Regions from separate parts of the Micromonospora sp. 067-2 genome, predicted to be linked through region 2. Evidence: riboswitches for the same ligand, from Rfam matches in the RefSeq annotation. Region 2 holds a riboswitch; each other region holds the start of a gene.
The links. A riboswitch is a leader RNA that binds a small molecule or an ion and turns the genes downstream of it on or off. The one in region 2 is predicted to bind cobalamin.
Positions count from the first base shown of each region.

Region 1: another riboswitch for cobalamin. It lies ahead of ACLJN9_RS07330 (ABC transporter substrate-binding protein); the one in region 2 lies ahead of ACLJN9_RS18690 (CbtB domain-containing protein).
Region 3: another riboswitch for cobalamin. It lies ahead of cobN (cobaltochelatase subunit CobN); the one in region 2 lies ahead of ACLJN9_RS18690 (CbtB domain-containing protein).

Region 1 is NZ_JAJPWB010000003.1:139,738-143,004, forward strand. Features, by position in the region: gene ACLJN9_RS07325 (FecCD family ABC transporter permease) at 1-49, opposite strand, end outside; gene ACLJN9_RS07330 (ABC transporter substrate-binding protein) at 219-1,154, opposite strand; cobalamin riboswitch at 1,246-1,386, opposite strand; gene ACLJN9_RS07335 (M14 family zinc carboxypeptidase) at 1,500-3,267, opposite strand, start outside.
Region 2 is NZ_JAJPWB010000007.1:233,325-236,591, reverse strand. Features, by position in the region: gene ACLJN9_RS18700 (histidine phosphatase family protein) at 1-511, opposite strand, end outside; gene ACLJN9_RS18695 (CbtA family protein) at 508-1,281, opposite strand; gene ACLJN9_RS18690 (CbtB domain-containing protein) at 1,272-1,475, opposite strand; cobalamin riboswitch at 1,510-1,661, opposite strand; cobalamin riboswitch at 1,751-1,968, shown strand; gene ACLJN9_RS18685 (ribonucleoside-diphosphate reductase subunit alpha) at 2,106-3,267, shown strand, end outside.
Region 3 is NZ_JAJPWB010000001.1:218,631-221,897, forward strand. Features, by position in the region: gene ACLJN9_RS00995 (RNA polymerase sigma factor) at 1-445, opposite strand, end outside; gene ACLJN9_RS01000 (hypothetical protein) at 566-901, shown strand; cobalamin riboswitch at 1,398-1,527, shown strand; gene ACLJN9_RS01005 (hypothetical protein) at 1,688-1,840, opposite strand; gene cobN (cobaltochelatase subunit CobN) at 1,852-3,267, shown strand, end outside.

The sequences.
Region 1 (3,267 bases), on a different contig from region 2:
CGACCACCCAGCGCTTGCGCAGGCCGGCGGGTCGGGCCGCGGACGGCAGCCCGGCCGGCCGGGACGGCGGCGCCGCCCCGGCGGGCCGGGTTGGTGGCGTCGCCTCGGCGGGCCGGGTTGACGGCGTCGCCCCGGCGGTTGGTGGCGTCGCCCCGGCGGGCCGGGGTGGCGGTGTCGTGGCGTCCACCGGTGGTGCTTCGCTCACCGAGGGATGACGGTCACGCGGGCACCTTGGCGACCGCGTCGATGATCACCCGAAGCAGGTCCACGACGCGCGGGCCCCAGCGGGAGGCGACGTCGTCGTCCAACGCGACGATCTGACTGTTCTTCACCGCGGTCAGCCCAGCCCAGCCGCTGCGAGCCTTGATCGAGTCGGCGTTCTGCTGGCAGCACTTGGTGTCGGACAGGAAGACGAAGTCCGGGTTGGCCTTGACGATGAACTCCTGGGACAGCTGCGGGTAGCCGCCGTTCTTGCCGTCCGCGTCGGCCGGGTCGGCGATGTTGGTCAGGCCGACCTGGCTGTAGAGCGAGCCGATGAAGGTCTTGCTGGTCGCGCTGTACAGCTCGGGGCCCAGCTCGTGGTAGTAGGTGAGCTTCTCGGCGCGCTGCGGCAGGTCCTTGACCAGCTTGGCGATGTCGTCCTTCATCCGGCTCGTGACGTCGGTCGACTGGTCGGCGTGGCCGGTCAGTGCGCCCAGTTCGGTGATCTGCCGGTACGAGTCGTCCAGCGTGGTGGCCGCCGGGGTCAGGTAGACCGGGATCTTGAGCTTGTCGAGCTGATCGACGATCTTGTTGGTGTCGTTGGAGAGCACCACCAGGTCGGGGCTCTTGGCGGCGATCGCCTCGGCGTTGGGCTGGAAGCCGGACAGGTTGGTCTTGGGCGCCTCGGCCGGGTAGTTGGAGTTGTCGTCCGCCGCCGTCACCTGCGGGCCGGCACCGATCGCGAAGAGCATCTCGGTGGCCGTGGGCGAGAGCGAGACGATCTTCTCGGGGCGCTTGTCGAGGGTGAGCGGGCCGACCGTGACGGGGTAGGCGACGGTCGCGGAGCTGCCGCCGGCCGCCGGCTGGTCGTCGGTCTTCTCGGCGCACGCGCCGAGGGCGAGCGCGGCGACCGCGAGAGTCGCGGCGAAGAGCCGGGGGGTACGTGCGGACATGGGTCCTCCTGTCGGTCGAGGAATGTGGTGCTTCGCCGACAGGGACTTTCGTACGCCCGCCCACGAGGCGCCCTTCCTCGAGAGCGCGTGTCGCGACCCATCCGCAGGCGACCTGGCTCATCCCCGTCACCGGGACGGGGCATCACAGTTGCGGGACAGCGCCGGGTTTCGCACCGGCTTCGCTGCGGAGTGGTCGCTGAAACGGTAGCGCACCGCCAAGACAACCCTCGTTGATCTAGGGCATATCGCCATGAGTAGATCTCTCGCAACGACGATATGCCCTAGATCAGCGCGGGGTGGGGGGTGGGGGTGGGGCCCCGTGGGGGCGGACGGGGCCCCACGGGGTTAGGAGGACGTGATGGTGACGTTGTCCACAGCCGCCTCCAGCAGGCTGGCGCCGGAGGCGTCGGCCGCCTCGACGAGGATGCGGACCGACTGACCGGCGTACGGGGTGAGGTTGAGGTTGGCCACCGCCCAGCTCCCGTTGCGGTTGGCCGCCGCACCGGCCTGGGTGAGCAGCGCCGTGGTGCCTCCGTTGTGCACCACGCTCACCCGGAAGTAGTCGGCCGAGGAGGCGTTCGAGCCGTGTGCCAGGTACCAGGCCAGCGAGAGGGTCAGCGTGCCGGCCGACGGCAGCGTCACCGCCGGGGACCGCGCGCTGGTCACGCCACCGTCGACGTCGTAGTCACCGGCCGCCGATCCCGCGAGCCGTCCGGTCACCAGGTCGTTGGCGCCGGCGTACGGGGTGAGCTGCTTGGCGCCGGAGGAGGTGGTCGCCTGGGCGGCACCCCGTTCCCACGCCCCGAGGGTGGCCGTGTCGGTGCCGGCCGGGTTGGTGGTCCACCCGGTCGCGGTCTCGAAGGTGTCCGAGAAGACCGTGGTGCCACCGCCGCCGCCGCAGTACTGCGCCTGCTTGCCGATGGCCCGGTACGGGCAGTCGGCGTACTCGCTGAGCAGCAGCACGGCCTCGCGGTTGCGGCTGGTCTGCGCGGGGATCACCTCGTCGGGCGGGTAGAAACCGCCGCCGCCTGACGAGCCCGGGTACATCTCGAAGGTGTACGCCCAGATGTTGTGGGTGGCCCACATCCAGTCGATGCTGGTGCCGTCGGCGATGTAGAGGTCGCTGGACTGCTCCGGGGTGTAGTTGTTGGTGGCCGCCAACTGCTGGCCGATGGTGGAGAAGGTGTTGTACTGGTCCGCGCTCATCCCGGCGGGGTTGTTCGCGGTGGTGTAGCCGAACGGCCAGAGCACCAGCTCCGAGTACGTGTGGAAGTCGATGTTCGCCTTGATCTGCTGGACGCCGCCGACCACCCGGCTGTTGACGAAGTTGCGCAGCGCGGACGTCTCGGGAGCGGAGAACGCCGACGGGCCGCGGTAGGTGTCCGACGAGGTGGTTCCGGACGACCCACCACAGCAGCCCCACTGGTAGGACCAGTTGCGGTTGAGGTCGGTGCCCACGTTGGACGAGCCGCTGTTGGGTTGCCGGTTCTTGCGCCAGGACCGGTACGACCCGGTGGCGATGTCGTACTCGCTGCCGTCGGGGTTGACCGTCGGCACGATCCAGATCTCCCGGCTGTTGACGATGTTGGTGATCCGGGAGTCGCTGCCGTAGTTGTCGGTGAACAGGTTGAGCAGGTAGATCGCCATCTCGACGGTCAGGTGCTCGCGGGCGTGCTGCTGGGCGTTGAACAGGATCTCCGGCTCGCCCTCGTCGGTGCCCACGTTGTCGGAGATCTTCACCGCCACCAGGTCGCGGCCCTCGTACGACGTACCGATGCTGATCTTGCGGGCGATGGCCGGATGGTCGGCGACGGCCTGGTTCACCACGGCCGTCAGCTCGGCATAGTCGTGGTAGTTGGAGTCGGCGGGCGGGAAGGCCAACGCGCCCACGTCGCTGGCGCCGCGCTCGGCGCTCGGCGGCGGGGCGAGCGGTTCCAGCCGGAAGCCGAGCCGGCTGATCGCCGCGGCCTCGGTGGTGGTGGCCGAGATGTGCAGCACGCCGTGTTCGGAGTAGTCGATGGCGGCCCCGGTGCGGGCCACCGCCGTACGGTCGGCGGACGTCCGGGGGCCGAGCACCCGGTAGCCGGAGGCGGCCTGCTCGGCGGTCCGGTCC
Region 2 (3,267 bases):
GCTGCCGGTACGTCACCAACGGCAGGTCGAGGGCGTGCACGACGGCGACCCGGAGCAGGATCGGGTGGGTGACGGCGATGACCCGCTGGCCACGGTCGCGCTGGCCGTCCAGCCAGCGGCCGACCCGCTCGCGCAGCGCCAGGACCGATTCGCCCCGGTGGGGTGCGGCGTCCGGTGCGGACAGCCACTCGCGCAGCGCCTCGGGCTGCGTGGCGGCGATCTCCTCCAGCGACCGCCCGTTCCAGTCGCCGTAGTCGCAGTCGGCAAGCGCCGCGTCGACGGTGGGCGTCAGGCCGAGGGCGTACGCGGTCCGGGTGGCCGCCACCGCTGGGCTGGACAGGCAGACGTCGGAGGCACCCAGGAGCGCCCGTCGGCCCGGCGCGGCGGGAGCCAGGGCGAGGGCGGCCCGCAGGCCGCCCTCGTCCAGGTCGTCGAGCTGCCCGCCGAACCGGGCCTGCCGCAGGGCGGCGGTGGAACCGTGCGCGACCAGCCGCAGGCTGGTGACGCTCACGTGCTCAGGGGTGCGCTGGTGCTCCTGCGGCGCCGGTCGTGGTTCAGCAGAGCCGCGAACAGCAGGCCGATGCCGGTCCAGAGGACCACCTGGGTGCCCAGGGAGGCCAGTCGGAAGTCCCACAGCAGGGCGGCGGGGAAGTCGTCCGGGACCTCCTGGAACGACGGCAGCACCACGTAGGACACCACGGTGACCAGCAGGAACCCGCCGAGGGCGGCGGCGGCGCGGAGCCACTGCGGTGCGTCGCCGCGAAGCGCCCGGTAGCCCAGCGAGCCGGACCAGACCGCCACCAGGCCGAGCACCACCATCAGCAGGTAGGTGCCGGTGCGCTGGTCGATGGTGGCCGGATCACCGACGGCCGGGGGATTGGGTGGGTACTTGACGAACGGCACGATCACCACGCCGAGCAGCGCGGCGCCGGCCAGCAGCAGACCCGACCGTCCGTCGTCGTCGGTCCGCCGTCGACGCTGCAGCAGGACGTACGCGGTGGCCAGCAGGCCACCCATCGCGGCGCCGAACAGGCCGGTGGCCAGGAACAGGCCGCCGCGCTGGCCGGTCCTGCTGACCAGCGCCTCCTCGTGGTCGTGTGCGCCGGTGGCGGGTTCGGCGTGTGCCGCCGCCTCCTCGATGGCGATGGCGGCCTGAACGCGTGGTTCGCCGGCGAAGTAGGCGAACGTGCCGGCGAGCAGGCCCGCGACCAGGCCGGCGAGCAGCCCGCGGAGCAGCACGCTGACGAACGTGGGCGTGCCGGTGGTGGCCGTCAGTGGCACGGGACACCCAGCAGGTGCCGACCGTCGTGCATCAGCTCGTGCAGGTACATCCCGCTGCGCGAGACCGCTCCCTGGTCGAAGGCGACGAGGTAGGCCAGCAGCGTGAGCACGGCGACGGTGGCCAGGACCGTCCATAGAAGACGGGCGGTGTCAGCGGGCTGCACCAGGGGCTGGCTGGACGTGGAGCTGGACATGGGTACACGAACCTCCCCGGGGATAACGCGTCCCCATCGCAAGGCTGCGGACGACCGAGCGTCCTGACTCGCGGTGCCCCGTGCAGGGGAACCGCTCACAGTGGCGCGACCGCGCCGGAATCTCACCGGCTTCCCTCGCGTCGCCGCAGATAGTGGGTTGACGGTATCGGTGCCGGTTCGGGCGGTCAACCCGGTCCCCGGCGGCGTCGATGGACGAGAGCCGGCTGCGCCGCAGATCGACATGTGGGGTGTGACAACCGTGTCCCTCCCTATATATGGTGTTGAGCGCAGCTGGTTCGGCCGCTCATCGTCAGTGGTCGAGGCAAGAGGGAACCCGGTGGGAATCCGGGACTGCCCCGCAGCGGTAAGTGGGAACGACCGCCGTCATCAGCACTGGGCCGCGAAGCGGCCTGGGAAGCGACGGCCAGTAGGAGACCGGCGAGCCCGGTCGTGCCCGCAAGTCCGAAGACCTGCCAGCGCGCCGCGTACCCGCACCCGGGTGGGCGGCGGTCCGAGGCCGCGTGGGACGGCTGACGCCACCTGACCCCGCGCCCTCCGGCGTGGCGTCCACCGGTGTCCGCCTCCTCGTGTCCGAGGGCCATCAGGTCTCGAACTCGCGAGGAGTGAGTGGTGACGGTCACCCAGGTAGTTCCGGCCAGCGCCGAGCCGGCCCCGCCCGGTCGGCGACGGGCGCAGATGCAGGTCCGCAAACGCGACGGCGCCACCGAACAGGTGGATGTGAACAAGATCGTCCGGGCGGTCGAGCGGTGGGCCGACGACCTCACCGACGTCGACCCGCTGCGGGTGGCGACCCGGACGATCAGCGGCCTGTACGACGGCGCGACGACGGCCGAACTGGACCGGCTGTCGATCCAGACGGCGGCCGAGATGATCGGGGAGGAACCGCAGTACTCCCGTCTCGCCGCGCGGCTGCTGGTCGGCTACGTGGACAAGGAGGTCCACCGGCAGGGCATCACCTCGTTCAGCGCGGCGATCCGGACCGGCCACGCCGAGGGACTGATCTCCGACGACACCGCCGCGTTCGTCGCCGCACACGCCCGTACCCTCGACGACGCCGTCGACCCGGAGGGTGACCGGCGGTTCGAGTACTTCGGGCTGCGCACGGTCTACGACCGGTACCTGCTGCGGCACCCCACCAGCCGGCTGGTCCTGGAGACCCCGCAGTACTGGCTGCTGCGGGTGGCCTGCGGGCTGTCCCGGACACCGGACGAGGCGATCGACTTCTACCGGCTGATGTCCAGCCTGGCCTACCTGCCCAGCTCGCCGACGCTGTTCAACTCCGGCACCCGGCACACCCAGATGTCCTCCTGCTACCTGGTCGACTCGCCGCGCGACGAGCTGGACTCGATCTACCAGCGGTACGCCCAGGTCGCCAACCTGTCCAAGTTCGCCGGCGGCATCGGCATCGCGTACTCCCGGGTCCGGTCCCGGGGCTCGCTCATCCGCGGCACGAACGGGCAGTCCAACGGGATCGTGCCGTGGCTGCGCACGCTGGACGCGAGCGTCGCCGCCGTCAACCAGGGCGGCCGGCGCAAGGGCGCGGCCTGCGTCTACCTGGAGCCGTGGCACCCGGACGTCGAGGAGTTCCTGCAGTTGCGGGACAACACCGGCGAGGATGCCCGGCGCACCCACAACCTGAACCTGGCCAACTGGATCCCGGACGAGTTCATGCGCCGCGTCGAGGCCGACGAGATGTGGTCGCTGTTCGACCCGCACGAGGTGCCCGAGCTGCCCGACCTGTGGGGGGAGCGGTTCGACGCCGCGTACCGGG
Region 3 (3,267 bases), on a different contig from region 2:
GGCAGACGATCACCTCACGGTCCCGCTCCGGCAGTTGGCGCAGGGCCTGCACCAGCGCCGCGCGACGCTCACCGGCGAGGACCGCCCCGACCGCACCGTCCTCGGTGATCTCGGACACCGGGTTGGCCGCCGCCGCCCGCAGGACGAGGCCGTCGCGGCGGGTACGGGACCGGTGCAGGTTGCGGGTCTCGTTGGCGACGATCGCCAACAGCCAGGATCGGAAGGACGAGTCGCCCCGATAGCGCGACAGGCTGCGGTGCCCCTTCACAAACGCCTCCTGGATGACGTCCTCGGCGTCCGCGCCCGCGCCGAGCAGCACCGCCGTCCGGTACGCGGACGGGGTGTGCCGGGCGACCAGGAGGTCGTACGCCTCCAGGTCACCTGACCGAGCGCGGTTGACGAGCACGTCGTCGTTCAGGGAGACCTCCGGTTGCATCACACTCATGACACCGCTGCGGCGCGGCGGGTTCCAACCGTGGCGCGACCAGCTCACTCCCACCCGGCGTGCAGCGTATTGCCAGGAAGCGGTGGTGCACTGGCGGGAGCGTCGAGGAAGGGGTGGGGCATGGGCTGGTTCAGTCGACGGGCACGGGGCACCGAGGCGACCCCGACGAAGCTGGACCGCGAGGGGACCCGGGAGGATCTCGCGGCGCTGGAGGCGTTTCTCGCCAGCCGGCGGGGGGTGGAGTTCTACCTGGAGCCGGAGACCACGGCCACGGACACGACCGTCGTGGCCATCGCCCACGACGGCGAGTGGATCCGCCGCCGGACCGGCACGCCACGCGCGGCGGGCGCCATCGCCCGCAAGCACGCGGTGCCGCTGTACGAGGCGGCCCGCACCGGCTATCCGGAACGCATGCGCACCTGGAGCCGGGCACACCCGGAACGCCACGCCCGCTGAGGCCCGACAACGAGCCCGCCGCCCGCAGTCCGCATCCCGCGCGACCCGCGACCTGCGGCCCGCGCGGCCCGCGCATCCCGCGCGGCCCGCGCATCCCGCGCGGCCCGCGCATCCCGCGCGGCCCGCGCATCCCGCGCGACCCGCGACCTGCGGCCCGCGCGGCCCGCGCGGCCCGCGCGGCCCGCGGCCCCTGGCGGACCGGTGCTCGGTAGAGGCACGCAGATCTTGGACACTTACCGTTTCGAGTTGACGGTAAGTGTCCAAGATCTCGCGTTCGGGCCATCCCGAAGCGCAGGTTCCAATTGATCATGGCCGTTTGGCCGGGCGCCGGTGGAGTGGAGCATCGGGTGCGGGACACGAGGTGCGGTGTCGTGACGATCGTGAATCGGCGCCTAGAAATTGCCGTCTGTCGATGGATTGGCGGCGCCGTCCGCTGAGGGGGCGGCGTTGACCGGCGGCGCAGCGGTGTGGCAGCATTCGCGGCCTGACGGCAGTGAAGGAAGTCGGTGTGATTCCGACGCGGTCCCGCCACTGTCACCGGGGAGTGATCCCCCCTCGTGCGCCACGACCGTGTGTCTGCGGTTGGAAGGCCGGGGGAGAGCGTCGATCCGGAAGCCAGGATACTTCGGCCGTCGGGACGTACCCCAGGGCGTGGACACCCGAGGAGGACCCGATGACGCACGGCGTCTCTTTCATCGACGAGTATCGTCGTGACCCGCACGGTGGGCGCTCCGCAGCCCCCGCACCCGGCCACGTCTGCGGACGTTCGGCCGGCCGGGCGCACGGTCACGCCGGTTCCTGCGGCCGCTGAGCCGCGCACCCGGCGTCGACCGGCTGCCGACAGCCGTCGGTGACCGCGCGCCGGGCCGTCGTACCGGCTGACGCCGCACCCACCCGCTTCGTCCAGGTCGCCTCCACGGCGGCCGGGGCGTCACTCACCGGAGCCTCCCGTGCGCATCCTGCTGCTCTCCACCGCCGACACCGACCTGTTGGCCGCCCGCGCCAGCGGTGTCGACTACCGGCTGGCCAACCCCGCCCGGGTCAGCGCCGACGAGGTGCCCGCGCTTCTCGACGGGGTCGACCTCGCCGTCGTACGCCTGCTCGGGGGTCGGCAGGCGTGGCCGGACGGGCTCGCCGCGGTGCTCGCGAGCGGCCGGCCGACGGTCGTGCTCGGCGGTGAGGCGGTGCCCGACGCGGAGCTGATGGCCATCTCCACCGTGCCGTCCGGCGTCGTCACCCAGGCGCTGGCCTACCTGGTCGAGGGCGGCCCGGACAACCTGGGCCACCTGGCCCGGTTCCTCTCCGACACGGTGCTGCTCACCGGTGAGGGTTTCGCCCCACCCGCACCCACCCCGGCGTACGGCGTGCACGGTGAGCACCCCGTCGACCCGGACCGGCCCACCGTGGGGATCGTCTTCTACCGGGCGCACGCGCTGGCCGGCAACACCGGCTTCGTCGACGTGCTCGCCGACGCGGTGCGGGCGGCCGGCGCCAACCCGCTGCCCATCTTCTGCGGTTCGTTACGCGGGCTGACCGCGGGCGCCGGCCCGCTCGGGCTCTTCGCCCGCTGCGACACGCTGCTGGTCACCGTGCTCGCGGCCGGCGGTGCGGTCGCCGCGGACGCCTCCGGTGGTGGCGACGAGGACGCCTGGGACGTCGGCGCGCTGGCCGCCCTGGACGTCCCGGTCATCCAGGCGCTCTGCCTGACCAGCACCCGTGAGCAGTGGGCGGGCAGCGACGCCGGACTGTCCCCGTTGGACGCGGCGATGCAGGTGGCCATCCCCGAGTTCGACGGCCGGATCGTCACCGTGCCGTTCTCGTTCAAGCAGATCGACGCCGACGGGCTCTCGGTCTACGCCGCCGACGCCGACCGGGCCGCCCGGGTCGCCGGGATCGCGGTGCGCCACGCCCGGCTGCGGTACGTGCCCAACGCCGACAAGCGGGTCGCCGTGGTGCTCAGCTCGTACCCCACGAAGCACTCCCGGGTCGGTAACGCCGTCGGGCTGGACACCCCCGTGTCGGCGGTCCGACTCCTCGCCGCGTTCGCCGACGCCGGCTACCACCTCGGCGACGCGCCGCTGCCCGACGACGGCGACGCGCTGATCCACGCGCTGATCGCCGCCGGCGGTCACGACGTGGAGTGGCTCACTCCGGAGCAACTGGCCGCCGCCGAAGCCCGGGTGCCCGGCCAGACGTACCGGCGGTGGTTCGAGGCGGTCCCCGCCGAGCTGCGGATGCGGATCCGGGAACACTGGGGTGAGCCCCCCGGCGAGCTGTACACCGACGGCGGGGACATCGCGCTCGCCGGGCTGCGCTTCGGCAACGTGGTGCTGCTCATCCAGCCGCCGCGCGGCTTCGGGGAGAAC